Regions from separate parts of the Variovorax sp. GW823-FHT02B07 genome, predicted to be linked through region 4. Evidence: predicted binding sites of a transcription regulator. Region 4 holds the regulator's gene; each other region holds the start of a gene.
The links. Region 4 encodes sigma-54, which starts transcription at its own class of promoters, with help from an activator protein. Its sites were predicted from a motif close to TGGCANGNAANCTGCTTT; they were not measured.
Positions count from the first base shown of each region.

Region 1 (3,203 bases), on a different contig from region 4:
TCGGCGCCGGTCCATTGCGGACCGTCGAACCAGGCATCGCCCTGCAGGTAGGCGCGCAGCATCGCCAGGCCGTCGAAACCCCAGAACAGGCGACCGTCGACCACGTAGCAGGGCACGCCGAACACGCCCTGCGCCACGGCCTCGTCGGTGTTGCGCTTGAGCAGGGCCTTGCTCTCGTCGCCGTTCACGTCGCGCTTGGGTTGCAGCTGCGCCGTGAGCGCGGCCAGCCGCGTGGCGTCGCCCGCTTCTTCGCCGCCGCGCCACACGTGGCGAAAGAGGGTCTCGGCCGCCAGGCGGCTGATGCTGCCGTCGTCGCCCGTGGCCACGGCCAGGCGCAGGTGCGGCAGCGGGTTGTAGGGGTGCGAGGCCGGCATCTCGATGGGGATGCCGTGCGCCTGGCCCAGCCACAGCACGTGGCGGTAGGTCCAGCTGCGCTTCGAAGGAATCTCGGCCGGCCCGAGCTGGCCGTGGTGCTTGAGCAGCGCGCCCAGCAGCACCGGCTTGTAGGCCACGCTCACGCTCAGGCCTTCGAGCGCCTCGGGCAGGTGCTCGAACGCCAGGTGCGCGTAGGGCGAGATGAAATCGAGATAGAAGTCGATGTGCTTCATGCGTCGTGGTCTCCTGTGGTGGGTTCGGGCACGCGCCAGATGCCGGCCTGGGCCCGCAGTTCGATCGCGCGCCACACCTGGCGGCGGCTGTCGTCTTCCATCTTGCTCCAGCCGGCGATCTCGGGAATGGTGCGCAGGCACCCTTCGCAGAAGCCGCTCAGGCGGTCCATGCGGCACACCGACGAGCACGGCGAAGGCACCTCGCCGTCCATGCGCTGCACGGTGCCTGCGCGCTCGGCGAGCGCATGCGCTTCGTCGAAGTTCACACCACGTCGGCCACCGGCGCGCCGGTGAGCTTCTCTAAATCGTTCGGGTGCAGCTGGAACACGGCGTGCGGATGGCCCGCGGCGGCCCAGATCTCCTCGAAGCGGAACAGCTCGCGGTCGATCAGCACCACCGGCTTGGTCACATGGCCCACCGGCGACACGCCGCCGATGGTGAAGCCGGTGCGCGCCTTCACGAAGTCGGCGTCGGCGCGGCCGGTCTTGCCGACGATGGCATCGACCTTCTTCTCGTCGACGCGCTTGTCGCCCGAGGTGATGACCAGCACCGCCGCCTCGTCGCTCTTGCGGCGGAAGATGATGCTCTTGGCGATCTGCCCGACCGAGATGCCGAGCGCGTCGGCGGCCTGCTGCGCGGTGCGGCAGGCGTCGTCGAGCATGCGGGGCGCATGGGGATGGCCGGCGTCCTGCAGCACGCGGGAAACGCGCTGGACACCTTCAGGGAGGGAATGGAGTTCGGAGCCGCACATGGCAAGTTCTTCGAGGTTCGTGGGGGCGTTCGCCCTGCGTTGCAAGGCCCCGAGCATACGGAAAAGCCCCGCGCACCGGCGCCGCCGCCCCCTTGCGCCCCTGCACCCCGGCGCACCAATGCGGAGAGCGCCGGCGCACGACGCCCGTGCGCGGCGTGCCGGCCCCGGTCCGCTTTCGGTGCGCCATCGGCCGACAAGGCCCGCCACACGGGCTTTTGAGCGCGGCACGCTTATTGCTGAACACGGTGGCGACCCACCGGCCTCTGCGGCGGGTTCGCAATGCCTCCGCTAACGACGGCGGGGTTCAAGCGCACCGATGGCCGCCCGCCGCCGGTTCGTCTGCTCCAACCCATTTCGCATCCGTTCCGTCGCGGGGGCCCCAACGACGCTGTCTGTTCGACAGCGGCTGCGGGGGCGCCTTCCAGGGCCGGTTGCGTGCAGGACCCCCAATGAAGATCGCAGTCATCGGCCACGGCATGGTCGGCCACAAGTTCCTCGAGCAACTCCACACGCTCGGCATTCCCGGCGCACAGGTCACCGTGCTGTGCGAGGAGCCGCGCCCGGCCTACGACCGGGTGCACCTGTCCGAATATTTCTCCGGCAAGACGGCCGACGACCTGTCGCTGGTCGAGCCCGGCTTCTTCGAGCGCAGCGGCTTCACACTGCGCCTGGCCGCGCGGGCCGTGGCCGTCGAACGGCGCAACAACACCGTGACCACGGCCGACGGCGAGGTGATCGCCTACGACAAGCTGGTGCTGGCCACCGGCTCCAACCCCTTCGTGCCGGCCGTGCCGGGCCGCGACCGACCGAACTGTTTTGTCTACCGCACCATCGAGGACCTCGACGCCATGAAGGCCTGCGGCGCCAAATCGCGCAGCGGCGTGGTGGTGGGCGGCGGCCTGCTGGGCCTGGAATGCGCCAAGGCGCTGCGCGACATGGGCCTGGAAACGCACGTGGTCGAGTTCGCACCGCGCCTGATGGCGGTGCAGGTCGACGAAGGCGGCGGCCGTGCATTGCGCGGCAGCATCGAGGCGCTGGGCCTGCACGTGCACACCGGCCGCAACACGGTGGAGATCGTCGACGGCGCGAGCGCGCGGCACCGCATGGTGTTCGCCGACGGCACACACCTGGAGACCGACATGATCGTGTTCTCCGCCGGCATCCGCCCGCGCGACGAACTGGCGCGCCAGAGCCTGCTGGCCGTGGGTCCGCGCGGCGGCGTGGCGATCGACAGCCACTGCCGCACCAGCGACCGCAATGTCTACGCCATCGGCGAATGCGCGTCGTGGAACGAACAGACCTTCGGCCTCGTCGCGCCGGGCTACGACATGGCGCGCGTGGCCGCCCGCCACATCGCCGGCCAGGACGACGCGGCCTTCACCGGCGCCGACCTGAGCACCAAGCTCAAGCTGATGGGCGTCGATGTGGCCAGCATCGGCGACGCGCACGGCAAGACGCCGAAGTCGCGCGCCTACCAGTACATCGACGAGCGCAAGCAGGTCTACAAGAAGATCGTGGTCAGCGAAGACGGCAAGCAGCTCTTGGGCGCGGTGCTGGTCGGCGACGCCGGCGAGTACGGCACGCTGCTGCAGCTGGCGCTCAACGGCATCGCGCTGCCCGACGAACCCGAGTTTTTGATCCTGCCGTCGAGCGACGGCAAGGCGAAACCGGGCCTGGGCGTCGAGGCCCTTCCCGACACCGCACAGATCTGCTCGTGCAACAGCGTCACCAAGGGCCAGATCTGCGAGGCCGTGGGCCAGGGCGTGTGCACGCCCGCCGAGATGAAGGCCTGCACCCAGGCCGGCGCCACCTGCGGCGGCTGCGTGCCGCTGGTCACGCAGGTC
Region 1 covers NZ_JBXAJX010000007.1:166,355-169,557, forward strand. Annotated here, with positions in the region: gene AC1RGU_RS26850 (2-hydroxychromene-2-carboxylate isomerase) at 1-608, opposite strand, end outside; gene AC1RGU_RS26855 (DUF1289 domain-containing protein) at 605-874, opposite strand; gene AC1RGU_RS26860 (YbaK/EbsC family protein) at 871-1,359, opposite strand; gene nirB (nitrite reductase large subunit NirB) at 1,809-3,203, shown strand, end outside.
Region 1: the regulator sigma-54 is predicted to act here: its motif matches at 1,582-1,599, upstream of nirB (nitrite reductase large subunit NirB).

Region 2 (3,203 bases), on a different contig from region 4:
AACAACAACACCTTCGACGTGTGGATGGTGGCGATCTTCGGCTTCATCGGCTACCTGTTCCTGAAGCTGCGCACCGAGCCGGCCCCGCTGCTGCTGGGCTTCATCCTCGGGCCGATGATGGAAGAGAACCTGCGGCGCGCGCTGCTGCTGTCGCGCGGTGCCTGGAGCGTGTTCGTCACGCGGCCGCTGTCGGCGGGCCTGCTGATCGCTGCAGCCTTGCTGCTGGCCATCGTGCTGTTGCCCGCGATCAAGGCGAAGCGCGAAGAGGCCTTTGTCGAAGACTGACCTCGGCACCCCGAAAAAAAGCCCCTGGCCAGACGCCAGGGGCTTTTTTATTTCAGGAACGCGTCGTAAGCGGTTTTCAGGATCAGCGCACTCACCACCACGATGAACACGATCCGCACGAAGCCCGCCCCGTGCTTCAGCGCCACGCGCGTGCCGACCAGGCTGCCGGCCACGTTGGCCACGGCCATCACCAGCCCGTAGTGCCACCAGACGTGGCCCTTGGCGGCCAGCAGGATCAGCGCGGCGGCGTTGGTCAGCGTGTTGATGACCTTGGCCGAGGCCGAGGCGTTGAGGAAGTCGTAGCCCATCCAGCGCACGAACAAAAACACCAGGAAGCTGCCCGTGCCCGGCCCGAAGAAGCCGTCGTAGAAACCGATGGTCAGGCCGATGGTGCTGGCCGCCAGCGTCTCGGCGCGGCCGCTGAAGCGCGGTGCGTGCAGCCGGCCCATGTCCTTGCGTGCCAGCGTGTAGACCAGCACGCCCAGCAGGATGACCGGCAGCGCCCGGCGCAGGAAGTCGCCCGGGAAGACCGTGACGGTCCAGGCGCCGAGCATCGAGCCGCCGAAGCCCAGCAGCGCGGCCGGCCACATCGCGCCCCAGCGCATCTGCACCCGCTGGCTGAACTGGGCCGCCGAGGCCGCCGTACCCCAGATGGACGCGCTCTTGTTGGTGCCCAGCAGCGTGGCGGGCGGCGCGCCCGGAAACACCGCAAAGAGGGCCGGCACCAGGATCAACCCGCCGCCGCCCACGATCGCATCGATAAAACCCGCGAGCAGTGAGGCGCCCGTGACCACCAGCATTTCCATGCGGGCGATTGTCTCACCGGAATCGCTATCGAAACGATAGCTGTGGTGGCCGGTACCGGCTGGCCAGGAGGCTTGTTTGGCTTGGAGGAAAGCGCCTGCATTCGCGCTGCGAACAGGCAAAAAAAAAGCGCCGACCAGCGGCGCTTTTCAAATATCAGACAGGCATCTCGTACGGAGCCTTTGAAGAATGTTCTTGTTGATCGATCGGAAGCTTGTCTCCTCGGACCCTCGGCAGTACGAGCAGGGCCCGTCGCGAGTGCGCAGATTGTGCAAGCGCGCACCCGCCCGGTGCATTAGGAATTACCCGCTTCGTGTTACTTCGACCCTCCGGTTGGGAAACCAAAGTGTTTCAGTCAGTTAACAAGATGGCATGACTCGTGCACACAGGCCTCTTGTCCACCACTCCAAGAAGAAACGGTCATGGCCCTGCTGGCACCCCAAGCCTCCCTGAACGCGGCCGACACCGCCTGGATGATGACCTCGACCGCGCTGGTGCTGCTGATGACGCTGCCCGGCATCGCGCTCTTCTATGCCGGCATGGTGCGGCGCAAGAACGTGCTGGCGACCATGGCCGGGGTGGTGGCGATCGCCGCGGTGGTCTCGCTGACCTGGTTCGCGCTCGGTTACTCGCTGGCTTTCACGCCCGGCTGGCCCTGGCTGGGCAAGCTCTCGCGCATCGGTTTTTCCGGCTTCGAGTACCTGAAGGAGGCCGGCCAGGTGGCCGTGAGCCACGTGGCGCCGAACGTGCCGGAATCGGTCTACGCCATGTTCCAGCTGAGCTTCGCGATCATCACCACCGCGCTGGTGCTCGGCGCTTTTGTCGAGCGCATGCGCTTCTCGGCGCTGCTGTGGTTCGCGCTGCTGTGGAGCGTGCTCGTGTACGCGCCGGTCGCGCACTGGGTGTGGGAGCCGGGCGGCTGGCTCGCGCAGATGGGTGCGCTCGACTTCGCGGGCGGCTCGGTGGTGCACGTCAACGCGGGCATCGCGGGGCTGGTGTGCGCCTATGCGCTCGGGCCGCGCCGGGGCTACGGGCGCGAGGCCTTCGAGCCCTACAGCCTGGCGCTCACCATGACGGGCGCGGGCCTGCTGTGGGTGGGCTGGTTCGGCTTCAATGCCGGCTCGGCGGTGGCGGCCGACGGGCGCGCCGGCCTGGCCATGCTGGTGACGCACATCGCGGCGGCGGCTGGCGCCATGAGCTGGATGGTCGGCGAATGGATCGTGCGCCGCAGCCCGTCGCTCTTGGGCCTGTGCTCCGGCCTCGTGGCGGGGCTGGTGGCGATCACGCCGGCGGCCGGCTTCGTCACGCCGCTGTCGGCGCTGGCCATCGGCGCCATCGCCGGGCTGGCCTGCTACTGGGGCGCCACGGGCCTGAAGCACCTGCTCGGTGCGGACGACTCGCTCGACGTGTTCGGCGTGCACGGCATCGGCGGCATCGTGGGCGCGCTGCTCACGGGCGTGTTCGCCGACCCGCGCATCTCGGGCGCGGCGGGCAATGTGCTGACGCAGGCCATCGCGGTCGCCAGCGTGGCGATCTACAGCGCGGCCGGCACGGCCATCGTGTTGTTCCTGGTGCATGTGCTGGTCGGATTGCGCGTCGACCCCGAGAGCGAACTGGTGGGCCTCGATCTTGCTCAGCATCGTGAACACCTGGGAGCCTGACCACCCGAGGGAGACGCCATGCCATCCATGTCCGAAAGCGAACGCATCGCGCTTGCAGCACGCCTTCACGTGGCGCTGCGGCGAAAGCACGGGCGCGTGACCGACACCGAATGGATGGCCACCAACGCCGAGTACGCCGCCGAGATCGTGCGCATGACGCGCCAGCACGCCGCCGAGACGAAAGACGACGAACTCGACCAGCTCGCCACGCGGCTCGAGCAGGCCATGGAACCGCTGGCCCGCGCCGCGCGCTTGGCGGCGCGCCAGCCCGACGGCCTGCCGCCCACGCCGCCGCCGCGCTATGTCGGCGGGCTGCGCTGACGACGCCTCAGTTCGCGGCCAGCGCCGCCTTGCGGATCGACGCCAGCGTGCTCGCGGGCGTGATCGCCTCCGGGTCCAGCAGGCAATGCAGGATCGCCGGCTTGCCGCTGGCACGCGCACGCGCCAATGCAG
Region 2 covers NZ_JBXAJX010000012.1:59,940-63,142, reverse strand. Annotated here, with positions in the region: gene AC1RGU_RS30540 (tripartite tricarboxylate transporter permease) at 1-285, shown strand, start outside; gene AC1RGU_RS30535 (sulfite exporter TauE/SafE family protein) at 333-1,091, opposite strand; gene AC1RGU_RS30530 (ammonium transporter) at 1,512-2,750, shown strand; gene AC1RGU_RS30525 (hypothetical protein) at 2,769-3,071, shown strand; gene AC1RGU_RS30520 (thiamine pyrophosphate-binding protein) at 3,079-3,203, opposite strand, start outside.
Region 2: the regulator sigma-54 is predicted to act here: its motif matches at 1,458-1,475, upstream of AC1RGU_RS30530 (ammonium transporter).

Region 3 (3,203 bases), on a different contig from region 4:
CGCACGGCGGGCGCTTTGCCGACCAGCGCGGCCCGCAGATCGCCGAATGCCTGGCGCTCGAGCAGCAGGTGCGCGCCGGCTTCGACCGGCTCGAGGCCGAGCACCACCGCGCGGTGGGCGCCGGCCACGGCGCGCGCCTGTTCAGCCGCATCGCCTGGGTGCTGCCCGGCCTGGACGCCCTGCCCGCGCTGCGCCGGCGCATCGACGCGCTCGAACTCCAGCCGGCGCAGGCCGTGGCCGCCTTCGCCAAGCTGGTGGCCGGCCTGCTGGCGGTGGTGTTCGAGGCGGCCGACGGCGCCACCGACCCCGAGATCTCGCGCCTGCTGGTGGCGATGTTCAACTTCATGCAGGGCAAGGAGTTCGCCGGCCAGGAGCGTGCCTTCGGCGCCGCCGCGCTCGCGCTGGGCCGGGGCGACGACGCGCAGCGCCAGCAGTGGCGCCACCTCATCGAGTCGCAGGAGCGCTGCTTCCAAGTGTTCATCGACTTCTCGGGCGACGCGGTGCGCACGCTCTGGCACGACAGCCAATCGGACGCCGTGCTGGCCGAGCTCGAGCGCCTGCGCCGCAAGGGCGCCACCTCGGTGCCGGCCGACGCACTGCTGAGCCAGGCCTGGTTCGACTGCTGCACGCGGCGCATCGACGCCATGCAGACGGTCGAGAACCGCCTCTCGGCCGACCTGCGCGCGCTGTGCGACCACAAGACCGCCCAGGCGCGCAGCGAGCTGGCGGCCTACCGGCAGCTGCTCGGCACGCTGGCCCCGCAGGCCGGCGGCGCGCTCTTCTTCGACGATGCCCAGCAGGCGCAGGACGCCACGCCGGCGCAGCTCGGGCGCCACCTCGAGCGCTCGGTGCTCGACATGGTCCAGGAACAGTCGCAGCGCCTGCAGGCCATGAGCGACGAACTCGACACCGTGCGCGCCTCGCTCAACGAACGCAAGATCGTCGAGCGCGCCAAGGGCCTGCTGATGGCGCACCGGCGCCTGAGCGAGGCCGAGGCGCACAAGATGCTGCGCCAGACCGCCATGAACCAGAAGCGCCGCCTCGTCGACGTGGCCGAGTCGATGCTGGCCATGGCCGACTACCTGCCGCTCGAGCCTGCACCGCGGCGCTGACCCGGGCCGCTTGGATTGGTGCAGCGCACAACAACTGTGCGTCGCCCGGGTTAGCGAGCCAGCAGGAACTTTCTCCTGCACCGGCGCGCCCTGCCAGCTATCTTTTCCATAGCTCCCAACGGTGGGTTCGAACTGGCACGTCGCTTGCATAGTCCTTGGCACGGGACCGCAAGGTCTCAAAGGCAGGTTGCACCCAACGGCGGGTGCGGCCCACCGAACCGGACAAAGGCGTCCCCATCCCGCAAGGGCTCGTTCACGAGCAGCCCCTGCGCGGTGCGGACGCCTTTTCGTTTTTGTCTTTCACTTCTGGAGCCCCGCCATGTCCGATCTGCTGCTGAAAACCAAACTGAGCCGGCGCCGCGTGCTGCAGGCCGCCGCCCTCGGCGCCGTGGGCATCGACCCCGCGCTGCGTGCCGCCGTCTGGGCCCAGGGCTCGGACAAGCCCGAGAAGGAAGAAGTGAAGATCGGCTTCATCCCGCTGACCGATTGCGCCAGCGTGGTGATGGCTTCGGTGCTGGGCATCGACAAGAAGTACGGCGTGAAGATCGTGCCGAGCAAGGAAGCCAGCTGGGCCGGCGTGCGCGACAAGCTCGTGAACGGCGACCTCGACATGGCGCACGTGCTCTACGGCCTCGTGTACGGCATGCACCTGGGCGTGAGCGGCCCGAAGAAGGACATGGCCGTGCTCATGACCCTGAACAACAACGGCCAGGCCATCACGCTGTCGAAGAAGCTGGCCGACAAGGGCGCGGTCGATGCGGCTTCGCTCGCCAAGCTCATCGCCAGGGAAAAGGGCGAATACACCTTCGCCCACACCTTCCCCACCGGCACGCACGCCATGTGGCTCTACTACTGGCTCGCCTCGGCCGGCATCGACCCGTTCAAGGACGTGAAGAACATCACCGTGCCGCCCCCGCAGATGGTGGCCAACATGCGCGTGGGCAACATGGACGGCTACTGCGTGGGCGAGCCCTGGGGCCAGCGCGCGATCATGGACGGTATCGGCTTCACCGGCATCACGACGCAGGACATCTGGAAGGACCACCCCGAGAAGGTGCTGGGCTGCACCGCGGAGTTCACGAAGAAGTACCCGAACACCGCGCGCGCCGTCACGGCCGCGATCCTCGAGGCCGGCAAGTGGATCGACACCGGCCTGCAGAACAAGAACAAGATGGCCGAAACCATTGCTGACAAGAGCTACGTCAACACCAGCGTGGACGCCATCAACCAGCGCATCCTGGGCCGCTACACCAACGGCCTGGGCAAGAGCTGGGACGACCCCAACCACATGAAGTTCTACAACGGCGGCGCCGTGAACTTCCCGTACCTGTCGGACGGCATGTGGTTCCTCACGCAGCACAAGCGCTGGGGCCTGCTGAAGGAACACCCCGACTACCTGAAGGTGGCCACCGAGATCAACCGCATCGACATCTACAAGCAGGCCGCCGCCGCCACGCAGACGCCCGTGCCCAAGGACGTGCTGCGCACCAGCAAGCTCTTCGACGGCACGGTCTGGGACGGCAAGGACCCGAAGAAGTACGCCGAGTCTTTCAAGCTCCATGTCTGAGGAGAAACGCACCATGGTCAGCGCTGTCTTCCATTCCCCGCTCGACGCCGTGGCCTCGCAGGTCGCCGCGCCCGTCGTGTCCAGGCCCCTGGCACCCGCCCCCGCTGTGGCCGTTGCGGCGGCGGCACCCGTGCCCCGCACCCGCGCGCCCCTCGATCTGCGCGCCTTCTGGATGCGCGTGCTCCCGCCGTTCCTGGGCTTCGGCCTGCTGGTGCTGGTGTGGGAGATCGTGGCCATGAAAAGCACCACCGGCTTCCCTTCGCCGCTGGCCACCTGGCAGCAGGCGCTCACGGTGTTCAGCGATCCGTTCTACAGCAAGGGGCCGAACGACCAGGGCGTGGGCTGGAACGTGCTGTCGTCGCTGCAGCGCGTGGCGCTGGGCTTCGGCCTGGCGGCGGCGGTCGGCATTCCGGCCGGCTTCGCCATCGGGCGCTTCGAGTTCCTCTCGCGCATGTTCAACCCGCTGATCAGTTTGTTGCGCCCGGTGTCGCCGCTCGCGTGGTTGCCCATCGGCCTCTTGGTGT
Region 3 covers NZ_JBXAJX010000002.1:625,615-628,817, reverse strand. Annotated here, with positions in the region: gene AC1RGU_RS14095 (nitrate regulatory protein) at 1-1,112, shown strand, start outside; gene AC1RGU_RS14090 (CmpA/NrtA family ABC transporter substrate-binding protein) at 1,432-2,679, shown strand; gene ntrB (nitrate ABC transporter permease) at 2,693-3,203, shown strand, end outside.
Region 3: the regulator sigma-54 is predicted to act here: its motif matches at 1,246-1,263, upstream of AC1RGU_RS14090 (CmpA/NrtA family ABC transporter substrate-binding protein).

Region 4 (3,203 bases):
TGATCGTCGGGCTGGTGCGCGCCGACGCCGGCGAGATCACCATCGACGGCGAGCCCATCGCCCACATGCCCATTCACCGCCGCGCGCGCATGGGCCTGAGCTACCTGCCGCAGGAAGCCTCGATCTTCCGCAAGCTCACGGTCGAGGAAAACGTGCGCGCCGTGCTCGAGCTGCAGCGCGAGCCCGACGCCAACGGCCGCATGATGCCGCTGACCAAGCAGCACACCGAAGAGCGCCTGGCCGATCTGCTGGCCGACCTGCGCGTGGACCACCTGCGCGACTCGCCCGCGCTCGCGCTGTCGGGCGGCGAGCGCCGCCGCGTTGAAATTGCACGCGCGCTGGCCACCCAGCCGCGCTTCATCCTGCTGGATGAGCCCTTCGCCGGCATCGACCCGATCGCCGTGATCGAGATCCAGCGGATCATCAGTTTCCTGAAAGAGCGCGGCATCGGCGTGCTCATCACTGACCACAACGTGCGTGAAACGCTGGGCATCTGCGATCACGCGTTCATCATCAGCGACGGGCACGTGCTGGCACAAGGCACACCCTCGGAGATCGTCGACAACGCCGAGGTACGCAGGGTGTACCTGGGCGAGCACTTCCGCATGTAAGGGAGGGTCGGGTCTCCATGAAGCAAGGGCTGTCCCTTCGCGTCTCGCAGCATCTGGCGCTGACGCCACAGCTGCAGCAGTCCATTCGCCTGCTCCAGCTCTCCACGCTCGAACTGAGCCAGGAGGTCGAGCAGATGCTGGACGAGAACCCGTTCCTCGAACGCACCGCGGAAGAAGCGGCGCGCGAGGAGTTCGGGCTGGACACGGCCGACGCGCCGGTGCCGCGCGACGACGCGGGCGAGGGTGAGGCCGAGTTCACGCCGTCCGCCGCCAGCACGTCCTCCACCTCCAGCGACACCACCACCTCGACCCCCGACACCGACGGCCCCGCCGCCGAGATCGCCGAGCGCGAGCCCGACTGGGAAGGCGACGGCACCGTCGACATGGCGCCCGACGACAGCGAGTGGGGCAGCGACGCACCCGCGCGCCAGAACAACCTGGGCGACGACGAGCGTGCCGACGCCACCGAACTCGCGCGCAGCCAGGAGTCGCTGCAGTCCTTCCTGCACCGCCAGGCGCTGAGCCTGCGGCTCAATGAGAACGACTGCGCCGCGCTGCGCTTCCTGATCGAATCGCTCAACGACGACGGCTACCTCGAAGACTCGCTGCCCGCGCTGGCCTCGGGCCTGGCGGGCGACGACAACGACCAGTTCGACGACCTTGTGCACCACTTCCAGGTGGCGCTGGGCCTGCTGCAGAGCCTGGAGCCGGTGGGCGTCGGCGCGCGCGATCTCGGCGAATGCCTGAGCATCCAGCTGAAGGCGCTCGCCAGCGAAGACGAGACCGAGGCCGAAGCGCTCATCCGCAAGACCGCCATCGCGATCTGCAAACAGCCCATGGAGCTGCTCGCGCGGCGCGACTTCAAGCGCCTGGCCACGCTCACGCGCACCAACGAAGACCTGGTGCGCTCGGCGCTGCAGGTCATTGCGCGCCTCGAACCCAAGCCGGGCCGCCGCTTCGTCGACGTCGAGCGCAACATCGTCATCCCCGACGTGATCGTCACCAAGACCGGGCGCGGCACGAACGTGAAGTTCCGCGTCATGCTCAACCCCGAAGTCATGCCGCGCCTGCGCGTGCACGACATCTACGCCGGCGCGCTCAAGTCGCACAAGGGCGAGGGCAGCCAGGCGCTGTCGCAGCGGCTGCAGGAGGCGCGCTGGTTCATCAAGAACATCCAGCAGCGCTTCGACACCATCCTGCGCGTGAGCAACGCCATCGTCGAGCGCCAGAAGAGCTACTTCGTGCACGGCGAGCTGGCCATGCGCCCGCTGGTGCTGCGCGAGATCGCCGACGAGTTGGGCCTGCACGAGTCGACCATCTCGCGCGTGACCACCGCCAAGTACATGGCCACGCCGTTCGGCACCGTCGAGCTCAAGTACTTCTTCGGCTCGGCGCTGGGCACCGAGACCGGCGGCAACGCGTCGAGCACCGCGGTGCGCGCGCTGATCAAGCAGTTCGTGAGTTCCGAGAGCATCAAGAAGCCGCTGTCCGACAGCCAGATCTCCGAGATGCTGAAAGAGCAGGGCATCGAGTGCGCGCGCCGCACCGTCGCCAAGTACCGCGAGGCGCTGCGCATCGCGCCCGCCAACCTGCGCAAGGCCCTGTAGAAAGCCCACGATGACCCGTCGCCTGCTGTCACGCTGGGGGCATTGGGTCTTCGCCCTCGTGGCGGCATCACTGTTCGCCGGCTGCGCCACCTTGCCCGACGAGGCACCGCGCCCGCCCACCAAGGCCATCGCCGTCTCGGCCGACACCGCGCTCGGCAAGATCGCGCTGGCCTCGCAGCCCGACCCCGACCTCAGCGGCTTTCGCCTCATGCCCGGCGGCGACTTCGCCTTCGACACGCGGCTGCAGCTGGCGCGCCGCGCGCAGCGCACGCTCGACGTGCAGTACTACCAGATCGAGAACGACGAGACCGGCCGCTACCTGCTGCGCACCCTGCGCGATGCGGCCCAGCGCGGCGTGCGGGTGCGCTTGTTGATGGACGACCTCTACACCTCCGGCGAAGACGAGCTGCTGCTCGGCCTGGCCGCCACGCCGAACGTGGAGCTGCGCCTGTTCAACCCGTTCCCGGCCGGGCGCGGCAGCCTGCTCAAGCGCTTCACCGCGTCGCTGTTCGACTTCAGCCGCGTCAACCGCCGCATGCACAACAAGCTCTTCATCGCCGACGGCGCGATGGCGGTGGCGGGCGGGCGCAACATCGGCAACCAGTACTTCCGCCGCACCACCGGCCCGAACTTCATCGACCTCGACACCTTCGTCACGGGCGCGCTGATCCCGCGCCTGGGCGTGCTGTTCGACCAGTACTGGAACAGCCCGCACGTGCGCCCGATCGGCGCGGTCGTGCACACCGACCTGCCGCGCGAAGAACTGCAGCGCCGCTTCGACGCCGCCACCGGCCCCGACACCACGCCGCCGCCGCCCAGGCCCGCGCCCAACGACCTGCTCGGCTACAGCCCGGTGGCCGACGACCTCGACGCCGGCAAGCTCGGCCTGATCTGGACCACCGCCGAGGCCTACGCCGATTCCCCCGACCGCGTGATCGGCAAGACCGCGTCGTACGGCGGCGTGCCGCTGCTCGACGTGGACAGC
Region 4 covers NZ_JBXAJX010000006.1:170,441-173,643, forward strand. Annotated here, with positions in the region: gene lptB (LPS export ABC transporter ATP-binding protein) at 1-611, shown strand, start outside; gene rpoN (RNA polymerase factor sigma-54) at 629-2,218, shown strand; gene AC1RGU_RS25870 (phospholipase D family protein) at 2,229-3,203, shown strand, end outside.